3 regions of the Streptomyces sp. NPDC006435 genome follow, and region 2 is predicted to be linked to each of the others. Evidence: riboswitches for the same ligand, from Rfam matches in the RefSeq annotation. Region 2 holds a riboswitch; each other region holds the start of a gene.

Region 1 (3,265 bases), on a different contig from region 2:
GGGGTCGAGCTGGGACCACAGTCCGCCGACGGTCCGTACGACCACCGCGTAGTTGAAGAAGACATGGGCGAGCAGGATGGCCCAGACGGTGGTGTCGAGCCGTACGCCCCAGAGTTCGTCGAGGAATCCGCCGCGCCCCAGCAACGCCAGGAAGGCCGTCCCGACGACGACGGTCGGCAGGACGAACGGCACCGTGACGACGGCCCGCAGCAGTTGTTTGCCGGGGAAGTCGAGGCGGGCGAAGACATAGGCGCCGGGCAGTGCGATCAGCAGGGTCAGCGCGGTCGAGGCGAGCGCCTGCCAGCCGGTGAACCAGAGGACTTCGCGGATGTCCGGCCGGGCCAGCACCTCGCCGACCCGGCCGAACTGCCAGACGCCGTCCGCCTTCAGCCCGCGGCCGACGATCGCGACGACCGGGTAGGCGAAGAACAGCGCGAAGAACGCCACGGGCACGGCCATCAGGCCGAGCCGCACCGCGGTCCCCCGCCGGGCCGCGGCACGGGCAGCGCGCGAACGCCCGGGACCGGGCCCGCGCGCGTCGTCCCCGCGCGGGCCCTCCCCGTGACCGCCCGTCCCGGCCGCGTCCGTCGCGCGTTCGGGGGACTTCGTTACTTCACTACGAGCGAGGACCACGACTGGACCCACTGCTCACGGTTCTTGGCGATGCTGTCCGGGGCGACGGTCGCCGGCTTCTCCACGGTGGCGCCGAACTTCGTGAAGACCTCCGGCAGCTCGGCATCCTCGACGACCGGGTTCACGAACATGTTGAGCGGCATGTCCTCCTGGAACTTCTTGCTGATCAGGAAGTCCAGCAGGGCCTTGCCGCCCGCCTCGTTCTTCGCGCCGTCCAGCAGACCGGCGAACTCGATCTGGCGGAAGCAGGTCCCGGTGGCGACCCCGGTCGGGGCCTCGGCCGGCGGCTGCTTCGCGTACAGCACCTCGACGGGCGGGCTGGAGGCGTACGAGACGACGAGCGGCCGGTCGGCCTTGGCCTTCTTGCCGCCCGCGGAGCCGGAGAACTCCTCGTTGTACGCCTCCTCCCAGCCGTCGACGACCTTGACGCCGTTCTTCTCCAGCTTCTTCCAGTAGTCCTGGTAGCCCTTCTCGCCGTAGGCGGCGACGGTGCCGAGGAGGAAGCCGAGACCGGGCGAGGAGGTCGCGGCGTTCTCGGTGACGAGGAGGTCCTTGTACGCGGGCTTCGCCAGATCGGCGAAGGTGCTCGGCGGCGCGAGCTTCTTGTCGGCGAAGTACTTCTTGTCGTAGTTGACGCAGATGTCGCCGGTGTCGACCGGGGTGACCCGGTGCTCGGCGTCGAGCCGGGTGGCCTCGGCGACCCGGTCCAGGCCCTTGGCCTCGTACGGCGTGAAGAGCCCGCTGTCGAGGGCGCGGGAGAGCAGCGTGTTGTCGACGCCGAAGAACACGTCGCCGCGCGGGGAGCCCTTGGTCAGGATCTCCTGGTTGAGCGCGACGCCCGCGTCGCCGCTCTTCAGCACCTTGACCGTGTAGCCGGTCTCCTTCGTGAACTCCTTCAAGACCTCCTTGGAGGCGTTGAAGGAGTCGTGGCTGACGAGGGTCACGGTCTTGGAACCGGAGCCCTTGGGGCCGTCGGACGCCTGGTCGTCGGAGCTCCCGCATCCGGCGAGCGCGGTGACGCCCAGCGCGGCGGCGGCAGCCGTCGCCGCGAGCCGACCGGTCCTGTGGGTGGTGCTCATTGTGGATTCCTCCTGGGTTTTGGCCAGGAAGAGACGCGGCCCTGCCCGCGGAAAGCGGGCAGGGCGCAACAGCATGAGTTGATGACCGAACTTCCTACCCGGAATGACCCGGGCGAGGTTCAGAGGGTCTGCGGACGACCTGTCCTCGGTGCCGCACTCTCAGCGCTGTGGCGCTCCCCTGTCGGAATATGAAGTTGATTTCGGGCCCAGGTTACACGGGCCCCTTTGGCCGTCCGCAGGCGCTCAGCGCTCGGCCGCCGCCAGCTGTCCGCAGGCCCCGTCGATCTCCTGGCCGCGGGTGTCCCGCACGGTCACCGGAACGCCGTGGGCGGCGATCGCCTCGACGAACGCCTTCTCGTCCTCGGGGCGGGAGGCGGTCCACTTGGAACCGGGCGTGGGGTTCAGCGGGATCAGGTTGACGTGCACCCGCTTGCCCTTGAGGAGCCTGCCGAGCAGGTCGCCGCGCCACGCCTGGTCGTTGATGTCACGGATCAGGGCGTACTCGATGGAGATGCGGCGGCCGGACTTCTCCGCGTACTCCCACGCCGCGTCCAGCACCTCGCGCACCTTCCAGCGCGTGTTCACGGGGACGAGGGTGTCGCGCAGTTCGTCGTCCGGTGCGTGCAGCGAGACGGCGAGGCGGCACTTGAAGCCCTCGTCGGCGAAGCGGAGCATCGCGGGCACCAGGCCCACGGTGGAGACGGTGATCCCGCGCTGCGAGAGCCCCAGCCCGTCCGGCTCCGGGTCGGTGAGCCGGCGGATCGCGCCGACCACCCGGTTGTAGTTGGCGAGCGGCTCGCCCATGCCCATGAAGACGATGTTGGAGAGCCGGGCCGGCCCGCCGGGGACCTCCCCGTCGCGCAGCGCCCGCATGCCGTCCACGATCTGGTGGACGATCTCGGCGGTGGACAGGTTGCGGTCGAGTCCGGCCTGTCCCGTCGCGCAGAACGGGCAGTTCATCCCGCATCCCGCCTGGGACGAGATGCACATGGTCACCCGCTCCGGGTAGCGCATCAGGACGGACTCGACGAGCGTCCCGTCGTGGAGCTTCCACAGCGTCTTGCGGGTGGTGTCGTCGTCGCAGCTGATGTGCCGGACCACGGACATCAGGTCGGGGAACATCGCCTCGGCGAGCTTGTCCCGCGATCCGGCCGGGATGTTGGTCCACTCGGCCGGGTCGTGCGCGTACCGCGCGAAGTAGTGCTGCGAGAGCTGCTGGGCGCGGAACGGCTTCTCGCCGATCGCGGCGACGGCCTCCCTGCGCTCGGCGGGCGTGAGGTCGGCGAGGTGCCGCGGCGGCTTCTTGGCTCCGCGGGGCGCGACGAAAGTGAGTTCTCCGGGCTTAGGCATGGTTCATCCAGTGTCGCAGACGCGACGGCAAGGGCCCGCCGTCCTGTGGACGACGGGCCCTGACCCGTGGAAACCCCCGGCCGGAGGCCGGTCTCAGCCGGAGCCGACGAACAGCACCAGCAGCAGCCAGACCACGGGAGCGGTCGGTAGCAGCGAGTCCAGCCGGTCCATGATCCCGCCGTGCCCCGGCAGCAGCGTGCCCA
Region 2 (3,265 bases):
TCTGCCCGGCGATGCCCCCGTCACCTGGGCATTCGGTCGTGAGTTGTTGCTCGACGGCCTCAACAGTCCCAGTGGGGACGGTGATGTGCACATCGGGCCGACGGAGCCCGAGGGGCTGTCCGATGTGCACATCCGCCTTCAGGTCGGCGAGGACCGGGCCCTCTTCCGGGCCGGTACCGCGCCGCTCGTGGCTTTTCTCGACCGGACCGACAAGCTCGTGCCGCTGGGGCAGGAGTGCACGCTCGGTGACTTCGAGGGCAATCTGGAGGAGGCCCTGGGCCGGATCCTCGCCGAGGAGCAGAACGCGGGCTGAAGGAACCCGGTGCCGCCCACCGGATCGCCGGTCGAACACGGCACCTGCCGAATGGGTGAATTGCTCACCCGGCGGAGACGTTCAGGCCCTCGTCCTGCGACGACGGCCCTTCCCGGCCCGTACGGGTGCCGAAGCCCCGGCTTCCGCGCCGAGTTCTGTGCGGTCCGCGGAGACGACCAGCGCAGCGAGCACCGTCGTCACCGGCACCGAGGCGACCAGTCCGATCGAGCCGACCAGGGTTCGTACGATCTCCTCCGCCACCAGCTCGCTGTTGGCCACCGTCCCCACGCTGCTCTGCGCGATGGAGAAGAGCAGCAGCAATGGCAGCGCGGCGCCGGCGTAGGCGAGCACGAGCGTGTTGACGACCGAGGCGATGTGGTCGCGCCCGATCCTGATCCCCGCCCGGTAGAGCCCGCGCACGCCCATCGACGGGTTCGCCCGGTGCAGTTCCCAGACCGCGGACGTCTGGGTGACGGTCACGTCGTCGAGCACTCCGAGCGAACCGATGATGACACCGGCCAGCAGCAGACCGCTCATGTCGATGTGCGGGTACAGGCCGTGGATGAGGCCGGTGTTGTCGTCGGTGTTGCCGCTCAGGCTCGCCCAGCCGATGAAGAGCGATCCGAGCAGTCCGATCAGCAGCAGCGAGGCCAGCGTGCCGATCACCGCCACCGAGGTGCGGGCGCTCGGGCCGTGGCACATGTAGAGCGCGATCAGCATGATCGCGCTGGCTCCCACCACCGCGACGAGCAGCGGGTTGGAGCCCTGGAGCACGGCCGGGAGGATGAACAGGGTCAGCACGGCGAACGAGACCGCGAGCGCCACCAGCGCCAACACCCCGCGCATCCGGCCCACCGCGACCACGACCAGGGCGAAGATCCCGGCCAGCAGGGTCATCGGGAACTTCCGGGCCACGTCCGTCACCGAATACTGCAGATCACGGGGTGCGTCGGGCGCGTACGACACGATCACGCCCTGGCCCTCGCGCAGTTGACGCGGGGCGTCGGGCTGCACGATCTCGACGAACGTCCGGCCCCTGTCGGGCCCGGACGTCACCTCAACGGTGGCCTTCCGGCACGATCCCCTGTCGTCGTCCGTCGGCGGGGCGGCCTCCTGGCCGACGGGCACCTGCACCGCGTTCACGTCCTTGCAGTTCACCATGTCGACTCTCACCACCTTCGCCTGTCGGGTCTGCCGGTCGAACCCCACGCCGGTCCGTTCGTGCGCGGGAGCGCCGCCCGGCCAGAGCGCCACCAGGCCGACGACGACGGCGGTGGCGAACGGGATCAGGACGGCCGCGATGACCTTGCGCAGATGTCTGGAGACGGGCGCCGCGGGACCGTGACCGTGCGAGTGGCCGTGCTGATGGCCCTGGAGTTCGGTGTCGATATCGGTGTCGATACGGGGGGACGTCACCGGCAGATCATCGCAAGAAGGGACGGGCCCACTGTTCATCCCGCCGGACGGGACGCTAGCGTGGAGGAACCTTTGTACACGCGGGAGCTCGGAGCACCGGGCTGAGAGGGCGCTGACATCCGTACGTCCGTACGGAAACGGCTGCGCCGACCGCCGAACCTGTTACCGGGTAATGCCGGCGTAGGGAGTAGGTCTCATGACCACATCGGACGCACGCACGCCTGCCTCCAGTCGGAGCGACGAGGCCGGGAAGTCCATCGGCTGGCACAAGGGATACGTCTCGGGCTCGCGCCCGGACCTCCGGGTGCCGGTCCGTCAGGTGCACCTCACCAACGGCAAGGACGTGACGCTGTACGACACGTCGGGGCCGTACACCGATCCTGCTGTCGAGACCGACGTCCGTCGCGGACTCGCACCGCTGCGGGAGAACTGGATCACTGCCCGCGGCGACACCGAGGAGTACCCGGGTCGCCCCGTCCGTCCCGAGGACGACGGACTCAGGCACACCTCGCCGCGCGGCGGGCTGCGCAACCTCGACGCGGTCTTCCCGGGCCGTCCCCGGCTGCCCCGCCGCAGCCGGGACGGACGGCCCGTGACCCAGCTCGCGTACGCCCGACGGGGCGAGATCACCCCGGAGATGGAGTACGTGGCGATCCGGGAGAACGTCGCGCCGGAGGTGGTGCGCGAGGAGATCGCGGCCGGCCGGGCCGTGCTGCCGGCCAACGTCAACCACCCCGAGATCGAACCGATGATCATCGGGAAGCGGTTCCTGGTGAAGGTCAACGCCAACATCGGCAACTCCGCGGTGACGTCCTCCATCGAGGAGGAGGTGGAAAAGATGACGTGGGCGACGCGCTGGGGCGCCGATACCGTGATGGATCTGTCCACCGGCCGCAACATTCACACCACCCGTGAGTGGGTTCTGCGTAATTCACCCGTTCCGATCGGTACCGTCCCGCTCTACCAGGCGCTCGAAAAGGTGGACGGCCGGGCAGAGGAACTGAGCTGGGAGATCTACAAGGACACCGTCATCGAGCAGGCCGAGCAGGGCGTCGACTACATGACGGTGCACGCCGGCGTGCGCCTGCCGTACGTGCCGCTGACCGCCCGTCGCAAGACCGGCATCGTCTCGCGCGGCGGCTCGATCATGGCGGCGTGGTGCCTGGCGCACCACAAGGAGTCGTTCCTGTACGAGCACTTCGAGGAGCTCTGCGAGATCCTCGCGGCCTACGACGTGACGTACTCGCTGGGTGACGGGCTGCGGCCCGGTTCGATCGCCGACGCCAACGACGAGGCGCAGTTCGCCGAACTGCGGACGCTCGGCGAACTCAACACGGTGGCCAAGGGGTTCGGTGTCCAGACCATGATCGAGGGTCCGGGACACGTCCCGATGCACAAGATCAAGGAGAACATCGACCTCCAGCAGGAGATCTGCGAGGAGGCGCCGTTCTACACGCTCGGCCCGCTGACCACCGATGTCGCGCCGGCGTACGACCACATCACCTCCGGCATCGGCGCGGCGATGATCGCCTGGTG
Region 3 (3,265 bases), on a different contig from region 2:
GGTCACCGACCCGTCGGGGCCGAGCTCGATGCCGGAGCCGGCCAGCCAGCCGGTGGCGGGCCGTGCGCCGATCCCGACGACGACCGCCCCGGCCTGGAGCGTACGGCCGTCCGCGAGGACCACCCGGCCCGGCTCGATCCGGTCGACCCGGGCCCCGGTGAGGAGTTCGGCGCCGATCCCGGCGTACCAGTCGGCCATCGGGGCGGCGACCTCGGCGGGCATCGCGCCCGCGAGGGGCCGGTCGGCGGCCTCGACGACGGTGACCCCGCAGCCCGCGGCGCGGGCCGCGGTGGCGAACTCGGCCCCGATCCAGCCCGCGCCGACGACCACGACGTCGTGCCGTTCGCCGAGGACCGGGCGCAGCCGGGCCGCGTCGTCGAGGGTGCGCAGCAGGTGGACGCCGGGAACGCCCTCGGTGCCGGGCAGCACGACCGGTTCGGCGCCGGTCGCGATCACCAGGGCGTCGTAGCCGACGGGGCCCGAGGGGGTGTCCAGCTCGTGCGCGTCCGGTCGCACGCCGGTGACCTCGACGCCCAGCCGCAGTTCAATGTCCAGCGCCTCGAAGTCGACCTCGAAGGCGGAGTCCTCGGCCTTGCCGAGCAGCACCGCCTTGGACAACGGGGGCCGGTCGTAGGGCTGGTGGGGTTCGGCGCCGATCAGGACGACGGGGCCGGTGAAGCCCTGTTCCCGCAGGGCCACCGCGGTCTGCACGCCCGCCATGCCCGCGCCCACGACGACGACGCGGCGCCCCGGCCGCCGGTCCGGCTGCTCTGACTGCTGCTGATCGCTCACCCCTACACCATAAGCATCTGACATTTCGTCAGGAAGAGGGGATCTCCTCGACCGTGCTCGTCCCGCCGCCCTCCTGCGACTCCCACTCCCACCGCTCCTCCAGCCGGACCCGGCCGTCCGCGAGGTCGACGACGGTGGAGACGCAGTGGCCGCAGGACGTCGTCCCGTCCTGCTTCAGCTGGACGTACCTGAAGTCGAGGGTGTCACCGTCCCGGGTGCCGACGAGATGGCCGCGGACCACGTCACCGCCCGCGTAGTCGGCCCAGATCCGGCCGTCCTGCTCGTGGTACGCGAAGCGGGTGCGGGTGCCGACCTGGCCCGGGGCCTGGTCGGCGACCGGGGCGAGGACGAGTCCGTCGAGCGAACGGGCCACGGTGGCTGCTCCCTTACTGGGCCGGGACGGCGGGGTTTAGGGTGGCCAACGTAAAACACTCGCGGGAGCCCGGACGCACCGGGCTGAGAGGGAGGCTGGGCGGCCTCCGACCGTACGAACCTGATCCGGGTCATGCCGGCGAAGGGAGGGGCTGGACGCCCATGCGTTCTTCCGGAAACGGGAAGGGACACGACGTCCTCGTCATCGGGGGCGGGATCATCGGTCTGGTGACCGCCTGGCGGGCCGCGCAGCGCGGACTGGGCACCGCGGTCGCCGATCCCGAACCGGGCGGCGGGGCCGCCCGGGTGGCGGCCGGCATGCTGGCCGCCGTCACCGAACTCCACTACGGCGAGGAGCTGCTGCTCGGTCTCAACGTCGCCTCGGCCGCCCGCTATCCGGCCTTCGTGGCCGAGCTGGAGGAGGCGAGCGGGCGGGAGACCGGCTTTCGCACCTGCGGCACCCTGGCCGTCGCCCTGGACGCCGACGACCGCGCCCATCTGCGGGAGCTGCACGCCCTCCAGCAGCGGTCCGGGCTGATGTCCCAGTGGCTCACCGGCCGTGAGTGCCGCCGGCTGGAGCCGATGCTGGCGCCGGGAGTCCGGGGCGGCCTGCGGGTCGACGGCGACCACCAGATCGACCCCCGCCGGCTGGCCGCCGCCCTGCTGACCGCCTGCGAGCGGGCCGGGGTGACCTTCCACCGCGACCGGGTGGAGCGCCTGACGGTGCGGGGCGGCCGGGCCGCCGGGGCGGTGCTCGACGGGGGTACGGAACTGGCGGCCGACCAGGTCGTGCTCGCCGCGGGCAGCCTCAGCGGCCGGCTCCCGGGGCTGCCGGACCACGTCGTGCCGCCGGTCCGGCCGGTCAAGGGGCAGGTGCTCCGGCTGACCGTGCCCGCCCCGTACGCGCCCTTCCTCAGCCGGACGGTACGGGCCGTGGTCCGGGGCAGCCACGTCTACCTGGTCCCGCGCGAGAACGGCGAGCTGGTCGTCGGCGCCACCAGCGAGGAGCTGGGCTGGGACACCACCGTCACCGCGGGCGGCGTCTACGAACTGCTGCGGGACGCCCACGAGCTGGTCCCCGGCATCACCGAGCTGCCGCTCACCGAGGCCCTGGCCGGTCTGCGCCCCGCCTCCCCCGACAACGCCCCGCTGCTGGGCCCCACCGCCCTGCCCGGCCTGCACCTCGCCACCGGTCACCACCGCAACGGGGTGCTGCTCACCCCCGTCACCGGTGACGTCATGGCGGAGTTCCTCACCGGCGGCGAACCGCCCGAGCAGGCCCGCCCCTTCACCCCGCACCGATTCCCGTCCGCCGCCGCCCCCGTACGTCAGGAGCAGCCCGCATGACCGAGTCCGCATCCCGCCCCGGCTCCCCCGCCGGGCCCGGCACGTCCCCCGCCCCCTCCGCCGCCCTCTCCGTGTCCGTGAACGGCGAGGTCCGCGTCCTCGCCGCGGGCACCGCCCTGGACGCCCTGGTCGCCTCCCTCACCACCGCGGGCTCCGGCGTGGCCGCCGCCGTCAACGAGACCGTCGTGCCGCGGGGCCGGTGGTCCGCCGTCGTGCTGGCCGACGGCGACCGCGTCGAGATCCTGACCGCGGTCCAGGGGGGCTGACCGTGTCCGACGACCTCTTCGCCCTCGGCGGCACCGACTTCGGCTCCCGGCTGATCATGGGGACGGGCGGGGCGGCCGGCCTCGACGTGCTGGAACGTTCCCTGGTCGCCTCCGGCACCGAGCTGACCACCGTCGCGATGCGCCGCCTCGATCCGACCGTGCAGGGCTCGGTGCTCTCCGTCCTGGAGCGGCTCTCCATCCGCGTGCTGCCGAACACTGCGGGCTGCTTCACCGCGGGCGAGGCCGTGCTGACCGCCCGGCTGGCCCGCGAGGCGCTCGGCACCGACTGGATCAAGCTGGAGGTGGTGGCCGACGAGCGGACCCTGCTGCCCGACCCGATCGAGCTGCTGGACGCCGCGGAGATCCTGGTGGACGACGGCTTCACCGTGCTGCCGTACACCAACGACGACCCGGTGCTGGCGCGCAGGCTCCAGGACGTGGGCTGCGCGGCGGTCATGCCGCTGGGCTCCCCGATCGGATCCGGCCTC

What was found. Region 2 has a riboswitch for thiamine pyrophosphate ahead of thiC (phosphomethylpyrimidine synthase ThiC). Riboswitches for the same ligand answer to the same signal wherever they lie in the genome.
Region 1: another riboswitch for thiamine pyrophosphate. It lies ahead of ABZZ04_RS18455 (thiamine ABC transporter substrate-binding protein); the one in region 2 lies ahead of thiC (phosphomethylpyrimidine synthase ThiC).
Region 3: another riboswitch for thiamine pyrophosphate. It lies ahead of thiO (glycine oxidase ThiO); the one in region 2 lies ahead of thiC (phosphomethylpyrimidine synthase ThiC).

The regions. Positions count from the first base shown of each region.
Region 1 covers NZ_JBEXPY010000017.1:71,243-74,507, forward strand. Annotated here, with positions in the region: gene ABZZ04_RS18450 (iron ABC transporter permease) at 1-459, opposite strand, end outside; gene ABZZ04_RS18455 (thiamine ABC transporter substrate-binding protein) at 609-1,712, opposite strand; TPP riboswitch at 1,786-1,902, opposite strand; gene rlmN (23S rRNA (adenine(2503)-C(2))-methyltransferase RlmN) at 1,956-3,062, opposite strand; gene ABZZ04_RS18465 (phosphatidate cytidylyltransferase) at 3,156-3,265, opposite strand, start outside.
Region 2 covers NZ_JBEXPY010000001.1:245,603-248,867, forward strand. Annotated here, with positions in the region: gene ABZZ04_RS01110 (SsgA family sporulation/cell division regulator) at 1-313, shown strand, start outside; gene ABZZ04_RS01115 (YibE/F family protein) at 395-1,729, opposite strand; TPP riboswitch at 1,800-1,933, shown strand; gene thiC (phosphomethylpyrimidine synthase ThiC) at 1,926-3,265, shown strand, end outside.
Region 3 covers NZ_JBEXPY010000009.1:139,689-142,953, reverse strand. Annotated here, with positions in the region: gene ABZZ04_RS12890 (FAD-dependent oxidoreductase) at 1-816, opposite strand, end outside; gene ABZZ04_RS12885 (hypothetical protein) at 821-1,165, opposite strand; TPP riboswitch at 1,217-1,329, shown strand; gene thiO (glycine oxidase ThiO) at 1,327-2,511, shown strand; gene thiS (sulfur carrier protein ThiS) at 2,508-2,777, shown strand; gene ABZZ04_RS12870 (thiazole synthase) at 2,780-3,265, shown strand, end outside.